Regions from separate parts of the Halalkalibacter kiskunsagensis genome, predicted to be linked through region 1. Evidence: a T-box and tRNA genes for the amino acid it is inferred to sense, from the RefSeq annotation. Region 1 holds a T-box; the other holds one or more tRNA genes.
The links. A T-box is a leader RNA that pairs with one kind of tRNA and senses whether it is charged. The one in region 1 lies ahead of tyrS (tyrosine--tRNA ligase), so its partner is inferred to be a tRNA-Tyr.

Region 1 (6,677 bases):
CCTGTTTCCGAAGGACATCGGCTTTTCAAATAATTAAAAATGAAAATTTATAATTATTATGTACTTGTAGTATTTTGTTTCTTTCTGTAACTTAAACAATAGACTAAATTGTACTTGCTAAATGGTATGATAACCGTTAAAAAAGTTACTGTTAAAAATCCAGGGTATATGGTAGGTATATAGAGAATGGAAGAGAGATCACGCTATAGAAGTTGGAAATGAATATAAAAAATTGGAAGGTGTTTAGAATGATTCAAGAAACTCATACGATAACAAGTCCTTGTAAAGGGATCATTGAAAAAGTTTTAATTACAGAAGACTCATACGTATACGAGTGGGAAAAGTTATTTTTTATTAAAACGTCTGAAGGAAATATGGAAGAAATTTCTGTAGGTGCTAGTGGCACGATTACCTCTCTTTGTATAAAAGAAGGAGACTTTGTATCGACAGAGAGCATATTAGCTCTATTAAAAGATGATCTTTTGATCACTGGGAGTGATTAATGTTTTGTAATATATAAGTTTGGGTTATAAGAGTATTTTTATAAAAGGATTTAAGCGCATTATTATGACCCGTTACCCAGTAACTTTAAAAAACCTTAGATCTTGCTGACAATTTTAAATGGAGGATTCTTTTACTAATCATAGAGATCCACCTTTAAACGAGATCAGACCGCCAGTGCATGCAAGCACTGGCGGTCTCAATCTTTATTCGAATTTAGATCAATTCCGCTGTGAACCCTTTTTTCTGCAATGCTTTTACGATTTCTTCAATATGGTGTCGATCTCTTGTTTCAACAGAAATAGATAATTGGGCATAGCTCGGATAAATTTTATCTCCTATATGGCTAAAGGAGATATCCAAAATGTTTCCTTGGTGTTCCGTCACAACCTGTAACACCTTTTCAAGGTTTCCTGGCTTATCTTTGAGAATGGTATTGAAACGCATAAATCGTCCGGCCTCGACCATCCCTCTTTCAATAATTCTAGATATAAAACTGACATCTACGTTTCCTCCACTTATAACGGGTACCACTTTCTTGTTTTTGATAGGAAGCTTTTGATTTAAGAGGGCAGCTAGTGAAACTGCACCTGACCCTTCCACGAGTAGTTTGTTTCGCTCAAGTAGCATGAGCATCGTTCGAGCAATTTCTGTTTCATCAACAGTGAGCATGTCATCCACGTATCGTTGAACTAACGGAAAGGTGTGTTGTCCTGGCCTTTTGACCGCAATCCCATCTGCCATCGTTGGATGAGCATCGACTGTAATTGGTTCCATTTCCAAAAGCGACTGTGCCATGCTTGGACAAGCCGCTGCTTCCACCCCGTATACTTGTATAGATGGATTTTTTTCTTTCACTGCTGCTGCGAGTCCAGCAAGTAACCCGCCACCTCCGACTGGGCAGACAATGGCGTCGACTTCAGAAATCTGTTCCAGGATTTCTAGTCCAACCGTTCCTTGACCAGCGATGATGGCTTCATCATCAAAGGCATGAACAAAAGCAGCGCCTGTTTGATCTTTTAGATCTAGAGCATAGGCAAGGGCTTCATCAAATACAGCTCCTTTTAATTCAACGTTTGCACCATATTCTTTTGTTGCTTGTACTTTACTTAATGGAGCCCCTGCTGGCATGACAATGGTAGAAGGGATGCCTAGCATCGTACTGGCGTAAGCAACACCCTGTGCATGATTTCCTGCAGAAGCAGCAACGACCCCATTTATTAATTCTTCTTTTCTCAATGAAATCATTTTATTGTAGGAGCCGCGTACTTTAAAGGAACCTGTCTTTTGCAAATTCTCAAGCTTTAAATAAATATCGTTATCCGAATATTCACTAAAGGTAAGTGAGTAGTCTAATGGAGTTTTATGTACGATTCCCGTCATCTTTTCGTGAGCTGTTACAATATCGTTTAATGAAACCATTTGTGCCCCTCCTAGTTATTGTTGAACTAGTATATTATGTTAGTTTTTACAGGAGGAAAAAAGTTATTCGGAAAAAATTTCCGGAAGCAATGGAGTTGTGCTTCCTAGGAGTAATAGTCTTGGAGACAGATAATTTGGTTTAGTAAAAGAACAAAGAACGTTTCAATCAGAAAATGAGTGTACAGAGGTCCAATATAGTGGCAAAAAGAATCGAAATTGATTCGATTATTGTAAATGGACTCCATATTCTTAGAAACGATAGACCCAACTTTCGAAAGAGGTGATTCTGGAGACGGGATGATGTCGGAAAGCAGCAGTACAGATATATATCTACAGGGAGATATAGCATACTCTCTTAATGAAGGAAAATGACTCATTGTTATGTAGAGAAAGAAATAGATTTTCTAAAAGCATCTTAGATGAGGTGCAAGATTTACAGAAGAGCGTGAGCAACATGAAAAATTCTTGGTCCAATAGAGAGTCCCTTTGGGGCTCTTTTTGTATTGAAGGAGACGAAGACTTGCCATATCGAAATGAAACAGTCAACAGTTCTGGAGTTTGGATATTCGCGCTAGTGGGCGCTGATATCTATCCCGTTGTAATAGCTCTCCAAGTAACTTATTTCTTTTATGCTAACGGGTAGCGTTTCTGCAGCGGCAGCAGCGCTTTTTTGCCTAACGAAGCAGACAGATTAACTCAATAATCACCATATAGTTAACATTAGTTGGACATATTTTTTATTGAGGAAGTGTGTGAAGCTGTTAGTTGTTGATTTGAAATCAAGGTGGTATGTTATTGTTTTAACTTTGTTTTATATTTCTTTTGTGTTATTCGTTAGCTTTGTAGGAAAAGGTATATTTTATCCAGATAGACTTGATGGGAGCTATACTGATGTGTCGCATAATTTTGTCCCTTTTACTACCATCGGAACTTATCTACTCAACATTCATAGCTATAATTTAGATACTTGGTTTTATAATACTTGGGTACTCAATCTATCGGCTACTTCTTGATCCAGCATATCGATTTGTCTTGCGATTTCAGGAATAGAATCAAAAATATACTGTTGTGAAATTACGGAGACGATTACGTTAATTAAGTAATTGTTTCTTCGCGTTTGACGGATACTGTGCAACAATCATCTTCCTTTTTTGGTTGCTTTGTAAAAGAGAACTAAGATGAATTAGAGGGAAAAAGAGTACTAGGTAATTTAGCATTATTTTTCTAGTTGCACCTAGTTATTTTTTTTGGTAATATCGTTTCATGACTAACGATTATGAAAATTTAAAAGGCGGTGGTTAGTGTATATTCCTTTAATAAAAATGGAGAACTGCTCCAAGAAGAGAAAGAAACGATTAATCAATTGTCAAAAATGCCGTTGGATTCACTTAATTTAGATGCTGTTTCTGTTGTTACTAACATCTATCGAGTGGCACAAGGGTTGAGAAACAAAATGGAACGAGAAGTTCTATCGAGTCATGGGCTTTCGTGGACTTCATTTTCAATTTTATATGATTTATGGATTTGGAAATCAGTTGAAACAAAGAAATTAGCAGAGTTAACTGCTGTTTCAAAAGCTACAATAAGTAATATTACAAAGACGTTAGAAAAGAAAGATCTTGTGTTTAGAAAAACAGATACGAGGGACAGAAGAATCACTTATGTAATATTGACGGATAAAGGAAAAAAAGTAATGGAAGAGCTATATCCGCAATTTCATAAAGGAGAAGTTGAGATTGTCTCTAGCTTATCGGTTAATGAACAAAAAGACGTTTCTGAATTATTAAGGCGAGTAATAAATGAAAATCAATTTTAGTTAGAAAAATGATAAATAGCTGAAAAGTGATGATAGGAAAATCAGTAGGAATTACCTCCCTGTTCCAGAGAGTCGATGGTTTCTGTGAATCGATACAAAGGTAATCTGAATTACATTCCTAGAGCTTCCTTGTATGTATTTATTGATACAAGGACGGACGAGCCGTTATTCGTTGAGTGGAAGACCATATTCTTCAATAAGGGTGGAACCGCGTGAAAATCACGTCCCTTTAGAAAAGAATATGGTTTTATTTATATGAGGAGGTTATGAAGATGAAAAACGTGTTGGAACAACTGAATGAAGAACAATTAGCCGAAGTCAAAAGGCAAATGACAATATACACACAAGGTGTGCAAGAAATTATCCCTACGGAGGAATTAAAGCTAAAGGTTGCAAAGTCTATTTTTGAAAACAGACCACTTAAAATTAAATTGGGATTAGACCCATCTGCTCCAGATGTACATCTTGGGCACACAGTCGTTTTAAAGAAAATGAGGCAGTTTCAAGAGAACGGACATATAATTCAATTGCTTATAGGAGATTTCACAGGTAAGATTGGAGACCCAACAGGCAAGTCGGTAGCTAGAAAACCTTTAACAGATGAAGAAGTTAAACATAATGCCAAAACCTACTTCGAGCAATTCAGAAAAGTGATGGATATGGAAAAAATCGAACTTCATTACAATTCGAAGTGGCTATCACAATTAAACTTTGAAGATGTCATTCAATTAGCAGGAAAAATAACAGTGGCAAGGTTAATGGAAAGGGACGATTTTGAAGAAAGAATTGCTCTTGGAAAGCCTATTTCACTGCATGAATTTTTCTACCCATTAATGCAAGGGTACGATTCAGTTGTATTAGATTGTGATATTGAACTAGGTGGAACCGATCAACACTTTAACATTTTGATGGGGAGACATTTTCAAGAGAAGTTTGGAAAAGAAAAGCAAGTAGCGATGCTGATGCCATTGTTGGAGGGGCTTGATGGCGTTGAAAAAATGTCTAAATCAAAGAAAAACTACATCGGCATTGATGAAAGTCCACAAGAAATGTACGGGAAAGCGATGTCGATTCCGGATGAATTAATGAATAAATACTTCGAATTAATCACAGACTTCACTCCTGAACAAGTAGAAAGAGTAAAAGCGGATATAGATTCAGGCAAACTACATCCTAGAGATGCAAAAATGCTTTTAGGGAAAACAATCGTTAGGATGTACCACGGTACAGAAGTAGCAGAAAAAGCAGAGCAGCAATTTATTTCAGTTTTTCAAAAAGGGACAATTCCTGATGAGGTGCCAGTGGTTGAATGGAAAGGCAATCTAGAAGTACCAATCCTAGATTTTCTAGTAGATCTAAAGTTATTAAGCTCAAAAAGTGAAGCACGCAGAATGATTGAGAATAAAGGAGTAAATATTAACGGAGAAAAGGTTGAAGATACAGGGTTACGAGTTCTTATTACCGGAGGGTTAGTTGTACAAATTGGGAAACGGAAGTTTGTAAAGATAAAAATGTAATATCTCATTTAAAGGTGCAACTTTGGGTTGCACCTTTAGATTTTTCCTGTTCAACCAAACAAGCTTTAGTTGAACAAGAGCTGTCATTATATTACATGATCTTTTGCTACGCAGCAACGATACTATTTAATAAAATAGATTCAACGGGCGCTTTAATTAAATAGTGAAATTTGTAAGCTGAGAAATAGTCTCGGAGCTTACAAATTCTCAAAAGTCTCAATCGTTTGTTTCTCTTCTTCTCGCAGTTCTTTTATAACGTGGGAATAGTACTTTATAAGTTGTTTCTATAACACTATGTCCCAATCGCTCACTTACATAAATATTGTTGACTTTCTTATATGATAGGACACTTGCATGAGTATCCTTAATCCGTGTATGGAAATTGGAAAACATATACGAAGCTCAATTAAAATTGTAAGAAGGAGCTTATTTGCGTTTGTGTTACTGATTACTTTGTATTTCAATTGTTCGCTATAAAGCTCGTTTATGTGGATTGTAAGACATTAAAATCCATCCTAACAATCCAAATAGTACAAACCCAAACGCATGTAGTGATCCGTATATAGGTACCATATCCAAAATAGTTAAGGAAAAATACCGTTTCGCTATCGGATAACAAATTGAAAGGACAATGATACTGTAAAAAGCAAGCGAGGAAAGGGTTAAAAGTAAGTTTCCATACCTTTTTTTAGTGCTTTTTCGTATTTTCAAAAGGAGATAGGTACTATAAATGATAATATTGCAGGCAAAGATGCTTACACCCATGATCTCCAGTGGTTTAGAAAAAACAATCCCAATCGCAATCAAAATTGGTCCGATGATATCAATGACAACTAACCAGCTATACCAGCTTTTTTTGACCAAGATCCGCCCTAGCATTCCAATAAAAATAGGAACAATAGCAGATGAAAAATGAAAATGAACGGAGCTTAAAGCACTTACTGTAGGATCGACTAGTAGAAAGGTTAGTTGAAATTGATAAAGGGTGTACCAAATACCTCCAATAAAAAAATAAATCAGCCCAGCACCGATTGCTATTTCTTCGATCTTTTCTTTGTTCTCTAAAATTAGAAGCAATCCATATAAAGCGAGTAAGAAAGTAAAAAGAAGCCACGTAAGAGACAAAGATCCTGATATAGCACTATTTCCCGTTTCCCAGGTTTTGTTGCTCATAAGGGAAGCTAAAGAAAGAAGCGCTGCAGGAAAATGCAGAACCGTTATGAAGGAATAAATCTTTTTTTGAAACGTTGTTTGATCCTTGTCGTTAATTAACATAATAATTAGTGGCAAAATCACAAAAGACGCAAACATTAAAAATTTCTCTATCAGACTGAATTGGAAATAATCAAATGTAAAGATTACAAAACTAATGATTCCTCCAATAATAGCCGGAAAAAATGGATGTTTCATAGCAGTAGTTT
Region 2 (6,677 bases), on a different contig from region 1:
TAGAGCTATCGGCTGTTAACCGATCGGTCGTAGGTTCGAGTCCTACCTGTGGAGCCATTTTTATGCTTCCATAGCTCAGCCGGTAGAGCACTACCATGGTAAGGTAGGGGTCAGCGGTTCAAGTCCGCTTGGAAGCTCCAGAAGAATACATATATAACACGCCTTTTCAGAAATGGAGAGGCGTTTTTTTATTTGTTTTGAACTGCCATTTTTGAATAACTGTCTATAAATATTGTTCGGAATACATTTTAAAAGAATGTTCCTTGTTTGCAGGAATTTCGCTATCGGAATACATCAAGTATGGCTACAACTCACCAGATTCTTTTGTAAGAGCTTTTCATAATATGAAAGGTTAACACCAACAGAGGCCAGGAATAATGGCGGCTCACTTAAAGCTTATCCACGGATGACCTTCCAGTTCAATAAAGGGGGAAGTGAAATGAACTAGAGGCATTTCATCTCGTTGGTAATAAGGAAAGAGTTCCTAGGAGTTAATCCGGAGATTGCCTCCATGTGGAAAAATTCAAATGAAGAAACCAACGAGCTGTTTCGGCACCTCGTTTTCGGGCTTCTTAAATCATAAAAAAAGATATAAAGTAAAATGCAATTTACAAACTTAGAATTGTGCCGAATACCACAACGGCAACAAAAATTTTTTAATCACTGTGCATCTAAGCTGTATGGGAATCGACCATTATCTCTTTAATTGATTCTTCGTTAGTCCTGTTATCGTACCAACCAGCTTTATATCGATTCCGTAATCGAGCATACATTCCGCCACTTGTATCTTGGTCTCCTCTTTTGCTTTATGTTGCACATAGTCTAGTAATGTAAGTAATTCTTCACGGGAGTAATAAGGACTGTGATCGTTCATTATTCCAACACCCCAACCTTTTTTATCTATTATAACGAATATACGTTCGTATTTTCAATAGGCTAATTTTATTTTAATTTTTTTATTAAAAGTACTTGTCATTCGATTTATATTTAGATATAATATTTTTTGTCAGTAAGAAATGGCCCGTTGGTCAAGCGGTTAAGACACCGCCCTTTCACGGCGGTAACACGGGTTCGAATCCCGTACGGGTCACCATTTTATAGTGGAGGATTAGCTCAGCTGGGAGAGCACCTGCCTTACAAGCAGGGGGTCGGCGGTTCGATCCCGTCATCCTCCACCATATGCCGGCCTAGCTCAATTGGTAGAGCAACTGACTTGTAATCAGTAGGTTGGGGGTTCAAGTCCTCTGGCCGGCATCGTTTCATTTTATAGTGGAGGGGTAGCGAAGTGGCTAAACGCGGCGGACTGTAAATCCGCTCCCTCCGGGTTCGGCGGTTCGAATCCGTCCCCCTCCACCATTTATTGGGCTATCGCCAAGCGGTAAGGCAACGGATTTTGATTCCGTCATGCGTAGGTTCGAATCCTGCTAGCCCAGCCATTTTTTGAGCCATTAGCTCAGTTACGAGCAAAGCTTCTAGAAATAACATCGAGTTGTTCCGACACAGCCTGCTTCAAAGCATTGCTAGAAGAGGAAGGAACAGGGGAGACAACGAAGCGAGACCTCGTCCGAAAGTGTCATGAAATACATCATTAGAAAATACATCATGAGCCATTAGCTCAGTTGGTAGAGCTTCTGACTTTTAATCAGAGGGTCGAAGGTTCGAGTCCTTCATGGCTCATAACTTCTTCATCTCTAAAATATACGCGGAAGTAGTTCAGTGGTAGAACACCACCTTGCCAAGGTGGGGGTCGCGAGTTCGAATCTCGTCTTCCGCTCCAAATTTATTGGGGCCTTAGCTCAGCTGGGAGAGCGCCTGCCTTGCACGCAGGAGGTCAGCGGTTCGATCCCGCTAGGCTCCACCATTAATGAATTTATAATCCAAACCATAGAAGTGTCTATGGTTTTTTATTTTGATTCAATTTATTGTTTGATAGTAATCTTAGTTAGTAAATTTTCATACTCATTTAACAGTTGATCAAGTTTTTGACTGTATTTAAGCATTTCCTCTGAGATAATAGAGGTGTTTTTTGCAGTTTTATTTAATAATGATCTGTATTGCTCGATCTCGATGAGAAGTTGAGTTTCCTTCTTCATTATTCGTCCCACCTTTCTAGAATGATCAAATTCAACTTGGATACATCTAGTTCCTTTTTCTTTAATCGACTGAAAAAAAGGTACTTATCTATACCCCTTTTGTTTAAAACGAAACATCTATTTCGTGTTATGATAGTAATTGACAAAAAAATGACAGAAACTTGAAACGTAAATGGATGCTATTACGTAATACAAGACAGAATGAAGTAGGTAGGGATAGGGAATGGATACAATTGTAAAACGGTTAATTCGGGAAGTGAGGAAAGGTGATCAACAGGCATTTGCAGAAATTGTCGAACTTTATAAAGACAAAGTCTACCAAGTAGCTTATCGGATGGTCGGAAATATGCACGAAGCACAAGATGTGGCTCAAGAAGCGTTTTTACGAGCTTATACAAATATTGATCGATTTGATATCAATCGCAAGTTCTCGACTTGGTTATTTCGGATTGCAACGAACGTAGCGATTGATCGGCTTCGTAAAAAAAAGCCTGATTTCCATCTTCAAGATGAAGTTCAAGGGGCAGGAGGGTTGACGTTTGAGTCTCAGTTGGCCGCTGATGAAGAACGCCTAGAGGATCAAGTGGTAACAATGGAGATGCAAGAGTGGGTGCAACATGAAATCAATCAGTTGCCTCCGAAGTATCGAACGGCAATTATTTTAAAATATTTAGAAGACTTATCGATAAAAGAAATCAGTGAGATTCTTGATATACCATCATCTACTGTGAAAACAAGAATACATCGTGGAAGAGAAGCACTAAGAAAGCGGATGCGTCATGTATAGAAAGAGGTGTGAAACATGAAGTGTGAACAACAATATGAAGAGTTAATTCAAAAAGTCGTTGATGGTGATGCTACTATAGAAGAAAAAAACAAATTAGAAACGCACCTTACTACCTGTACTTCTTGTAAACAACACCTTCATGAGTTAAAGAAAGTAATCGCCTTTGTGCAAAGCTCATCTCATATAGAAGCTCCGGAGGGCTTTACAGAAAACATCATGGCAAAGCTACCAGAGCGAAAACCAGTTTCAAAGTGGAAACAATGGTCACGTAAACATCCATTGCTTATTTCTGCAGCCATATTCTTTTTCCTTATGTTAGCAAGTATAGCCTCTCTTTGGAACACAAACGATGAGCAGGTCGTCGTTACAGGATCTGGTCAGGTGCAGATTGATCAAGAGAGTGGAAAAGTGATTGTTCCAGAAGGTGAAGTGATTAAAGGAGATTTAGTTGTTCGAAATGGACAACTGCAAATAGATGGGGAAGTTCAAGGGAACGTTCTACTTGTGAATAGTGAATCTTACTACGCATCAGTAGGGCATGTATCTGGTGAAATTCATGAATTAAATCAGGTGCTAGATTGGGTTTGGTACCATACAAAACGCTTTTTAAAAGAGGTCATATCGATTACTGATCAAGAGGGCTCAAACGAGTAGAGCCCTCTTTTGTTGTATATTTCAACTTTTTTCACATACTATGATATAATGGGACAAGCGAAAATGAATTGGTATTATAAGGATTCGCCACCGATGTATGTTAATGGTTTGGAGGAAGAGCCATGTTTTCTTTAGAAGAGTTTCAGTTGCTTAATTATGTTGGTCAAATTATAGATATATTGCTTGTAACTTATGTTGTGTATAAGGCGATAATGATTATTAGAGGAACAAGAGCTGTACAGTTGGTGAAAGGAATTACTGTTATTTTAGCTGTATGGTTTTTGAGTCGTTTTTTAGGGCTTAGAACGCTTGAATTTTTAATGAACCAGACGATTACGTACGGGCTACTTGCGATTATTATTATTTTTCAACCTGAACTTAGGAGAGCACTAGAGCAATTAGGAAGAGGAAGGTTGTTCACTAGTAGGACCGTCCCTCAAGATGATTCTGTTAAAAAGTCCGTTGAAGCAATAGTTAAGGCTTCGACCTATATGGGCAAGCGTCGGATTGGTGCGCTCATGTCTTTAGAAAGAGAAACCGGAATGACCGATTATGTGGAAACAGGAATTCAAATGAATGCCAATTTAACGTCTGAGTTGCTCATTAATACATTCATACCAAATACCCCTCTTCACGACGGGGCGGTCATCTTAAAAGGGAATACGATCTTAGCGGCTGCATGTTATTTGCCTTTATCAGAAAATCCGTTTATCTCAAAGGAATTAGGAACAAGGCACCGTGCAGCGTTAGGCGTAAGTGAAGTAACCGATTCGATTACCATTATTGTATCGGAAGAAACAGGAAGTATTTCTCTTACAAAAAATGGTGAACTACATAGAGAGCTTGATGAAGAAACGTTACGTAGTTTATTAGAGCGAGAACTTCTTATTGAAACGAAGCAAACAACCACTTCACGTTGGCAGTGGGGAGGGAAGAAAAATGGATAAACTGTTTAACAGCCATTGGTTTGTTAAAATTATCTCTTTCTTTATTGCGTTAATGCTTTTTACAATGGTGAATATTGACAATGTGACGACACAGCCTGGTGTGCTTCCAGCGATATCACCTGCGTCTTATACGCTCGAGGATGTAGAACTGACCGTTTTGTACGATGATGAAAACTATGAAGTTACGGATAAAACAGAACATGTTCAGGTGAATTTGAAAGGACCACAGAGCTCTCTTACATTGTTCCAACTAACAAGACCTTCTTTTGAAGTGTTTGTCGATGTTAGAGAACGAGGGGAAGGTGTCCATACATTAAGTGTGCAGCACCGTAATTTCCCGAGTGATTTATCAGTATCTATTGTTCCACAATATGCTCGGGTTGAACTTCAGGAAAAACAAACCGTTTCTTTTCCGGTACAAGTTGATATTATCAATTCTGGTGAAGTAGAAGAAGGCTATTCAGTTGGAACTCCTATTGTCACTCCAATTAATATTGATGTGACTGCTGCAAGAAGTTTAGTGGCAGATGTAAGTGTAGCAAAAGCGTATGTTGATGTTGCAGGAGCTGACAAAACGATTGAAGAAACAACACCGGTTAGATTATACGATGAAGATGGGAATGAGTTAGCGTTAACAATGGAACCTCAGGTAGTAGATGTGAAAGTACCTATTACAAGCCCGAATCGCTTAGTACCCACCAAGGTAACACGAACTGGGGAACTGCCAGAAGGAGTTAGTATTAATGAGGTTAAAATTGAACCGGAAGAAGTTACGATTTATGGTCCAACGGATATCATTGATCGAATGAATGTGGTTGAAGTAGGCGAAATCGACCTTAGTGAATTAACAGAAAGCCAAACATTTGAAATGACGATTCCAGTCCCTCCAGGGGTGGAGAGAGTATCGCCTGCAGATGTAACCGTTACTGTTTCGATTAGCACAGAAGAGGTAGAAGAATTTACTGACATACCTGTGGATGTCATTGGTGGGCGTGAGGACGTGGATGTCACGTTTAATGGCAATGAAACTAGAGTCGTAACAATAACGGCAAGAGGGTCCGAGGAATCATTAGAGAGGTTAACGTTATCTGATATACAAGTATTTGTCGATGTGAGTGATTTATCAACAGGTGAATATGATGTAGAGGTACAAATAAATGGACCTCCAAATATTAACTTTAGTTCAGTTGAAAATACAATTCCAATTGAGATTACATCGCGTTCTGAGTGATGAGTTGTTTGAAGGAGAGAATGAATAATGGGAAATTATTTTGGTACTGATGGTGTACGAGGGGTTGCCAACACAGAACTTACCCCAGAGCTTGCATTTAAACTTGGTAGAATAGGTGGGTATGTTCTAACAAAAGATACGGAAAAACCCCGAGTCATTATCGGGCGTGACACGCGCATTTCCGGAGAAATGCTTGAAAGTGCTCTTGTAGCAGGGCTTTTGTCAATTGGGGCAGAAGTTATGCGGTTAGGTGTAATTTCAACTCCTGGAGTTGCTTTTTTAACAAAGGCATTAAGTGCAAATGTAGGAGTGATGATCTCAGCATCGCATAATCCGGTTCCTGATAATGGAATTAAGTTTTTTGGACCAGATGGATTTAAATTGCTAGATAATCAAGAAGAGGAAATTGAGCGTCTCCTAGATAGTGATGAAGACGAGCTACCTAGACCTACTGGTGGTGAACTTGGTCAACTGAACGATTATTTTGAAGGGGTTCAAAAGTATTTACAATTTCTTAAACAGACTGTTCAAGAAGATTTCTCAGGAATTCACATTGCTCTTGACTGTGCGCATGGAGCAGCATCATCACTCGCTCCTCACCTTTTCGCAGATTTAGAAGCCGATATCTCAACGATGGGAACGGCTCCAAATGGGGTAAATATTAATGAACAATGTGGTTCAACTCACCCAGAGGCTCTAGCAGCGTTTGTTCTTGAAAAAGGAGCACAAATTGGCCTAGCATTTGACGGAGATGCCGATCGCTTAATTGCGATTGATGAGAATGGTGAGATTGTCGATGGTGACAAAATTATGTTTATTTGTGCAAAGTTCATGAAAGAACAAGGTTGGTTAAAACACGGAACGGTTGTCTCTACGGTTATGAGTAACCTTGGTTTTTATAAAGGGCTGGAAGAAATAGGGGTTGAAACGAAACAGACTGCTGTAGGTGATCGTTACGTTATGGA

Region 2: it encodes a tRNA-Tyr, which carries the amino acid that the T-box ahead of tyrS (tyrosine--tRNA ligase) is inferred to sense. The anticodon was not compared.

What each region holds. Positions count from the first base shown of each region.
Region 1 covers NZ_JAXBLX010000028.1:39,350-46,026, forward strand. The annotation lists gene SLH51_RS16210 (biotin/lipoyl attachment domain-containing protein) at 249-503, shown strand; gene ilvA (threonine ammonia-lyase) at 718-1,923, opposite strand; gene SLH51_RS16220 (hypothetical protein) at 2,378-2,566, shown strand; gene SLH51_RS16225 (MarR family winged helix-turn-helix transcriptional regulator) at 3,296-3,739, shown strand; T-box leader at 3,760-3,971, shown strand; gene tyrS (tyrosine--tRNA ligase) at 4,012-5,256, shown strand; gene SLH51_RS16235 (YndJ family transporter) at 5,728-6,666, opposite strand.
Region 2 covers NZ_JAXBLX010000047.1:30,598-37,274, reverse strand. The annotation lists tRNA gene SLH51_RS20295 (tRNA-Asn) at 1-57, shown strand, start outside; tRNA gene SLH51_RS20290 (tRNA-Thr) at 65-140, shown strand; partial or broken gene SLH51_RS20285 (AraC family transcriptional regulator) at 231-559, shown strand; gene SLH51_RS20280 (hypothetical protein) at 695-874, opposite strand; tRNA gene SLH51_RS20275 (tRNA-Glu) at 1,019-1,093, shown strand; tRNA gene SLH51_RS20270 (tRNA-Val) at 1,103-1,178, shown strand; tRNA gene SLH51_RS20265 (tRNA-Thr) at 1,182-1,254, shown strand; tRNA gene SLH51_RS20260 (tRNA-Tyr) at 1,272-1,356, shown strand; tRNA gene SLH51_RS20255 (tRNA-Gln) at 1,362-1,436, shown strand; tRNA gene SLH51_RS20250 (tRNA-Lys) at 1,605-1,677, shown strand; tRNA gene SLH51_RS20245 (tRNA-Gly) at 1,703-1,777, shown strand; tRNA gene SLH51_RS20240 (tRNA-Ala) at 1,786-1,861, shown strand; gene SLH51_RS20235 (aspartyl-phosphate phosphatase Spo0E family protein) at 1,920-2,093, opposite strand; gene sigW (RNA polymerase sigma factor SigW) at 2,317-2,880, shown strand; gene rsiW (anti-sigma-W factor RsiW) at 2,896-3,534, shown strand; gene cdaA (diadenylate cyclase CdaA) at 3,657-4,481, shown strand; gene SLH51_RS20215 (CdaR family protein) at 4,474-5,712, shown strand; gene glmM (phosphoglucosamine mutase) at 5,740-6,677, shown strand, end outside.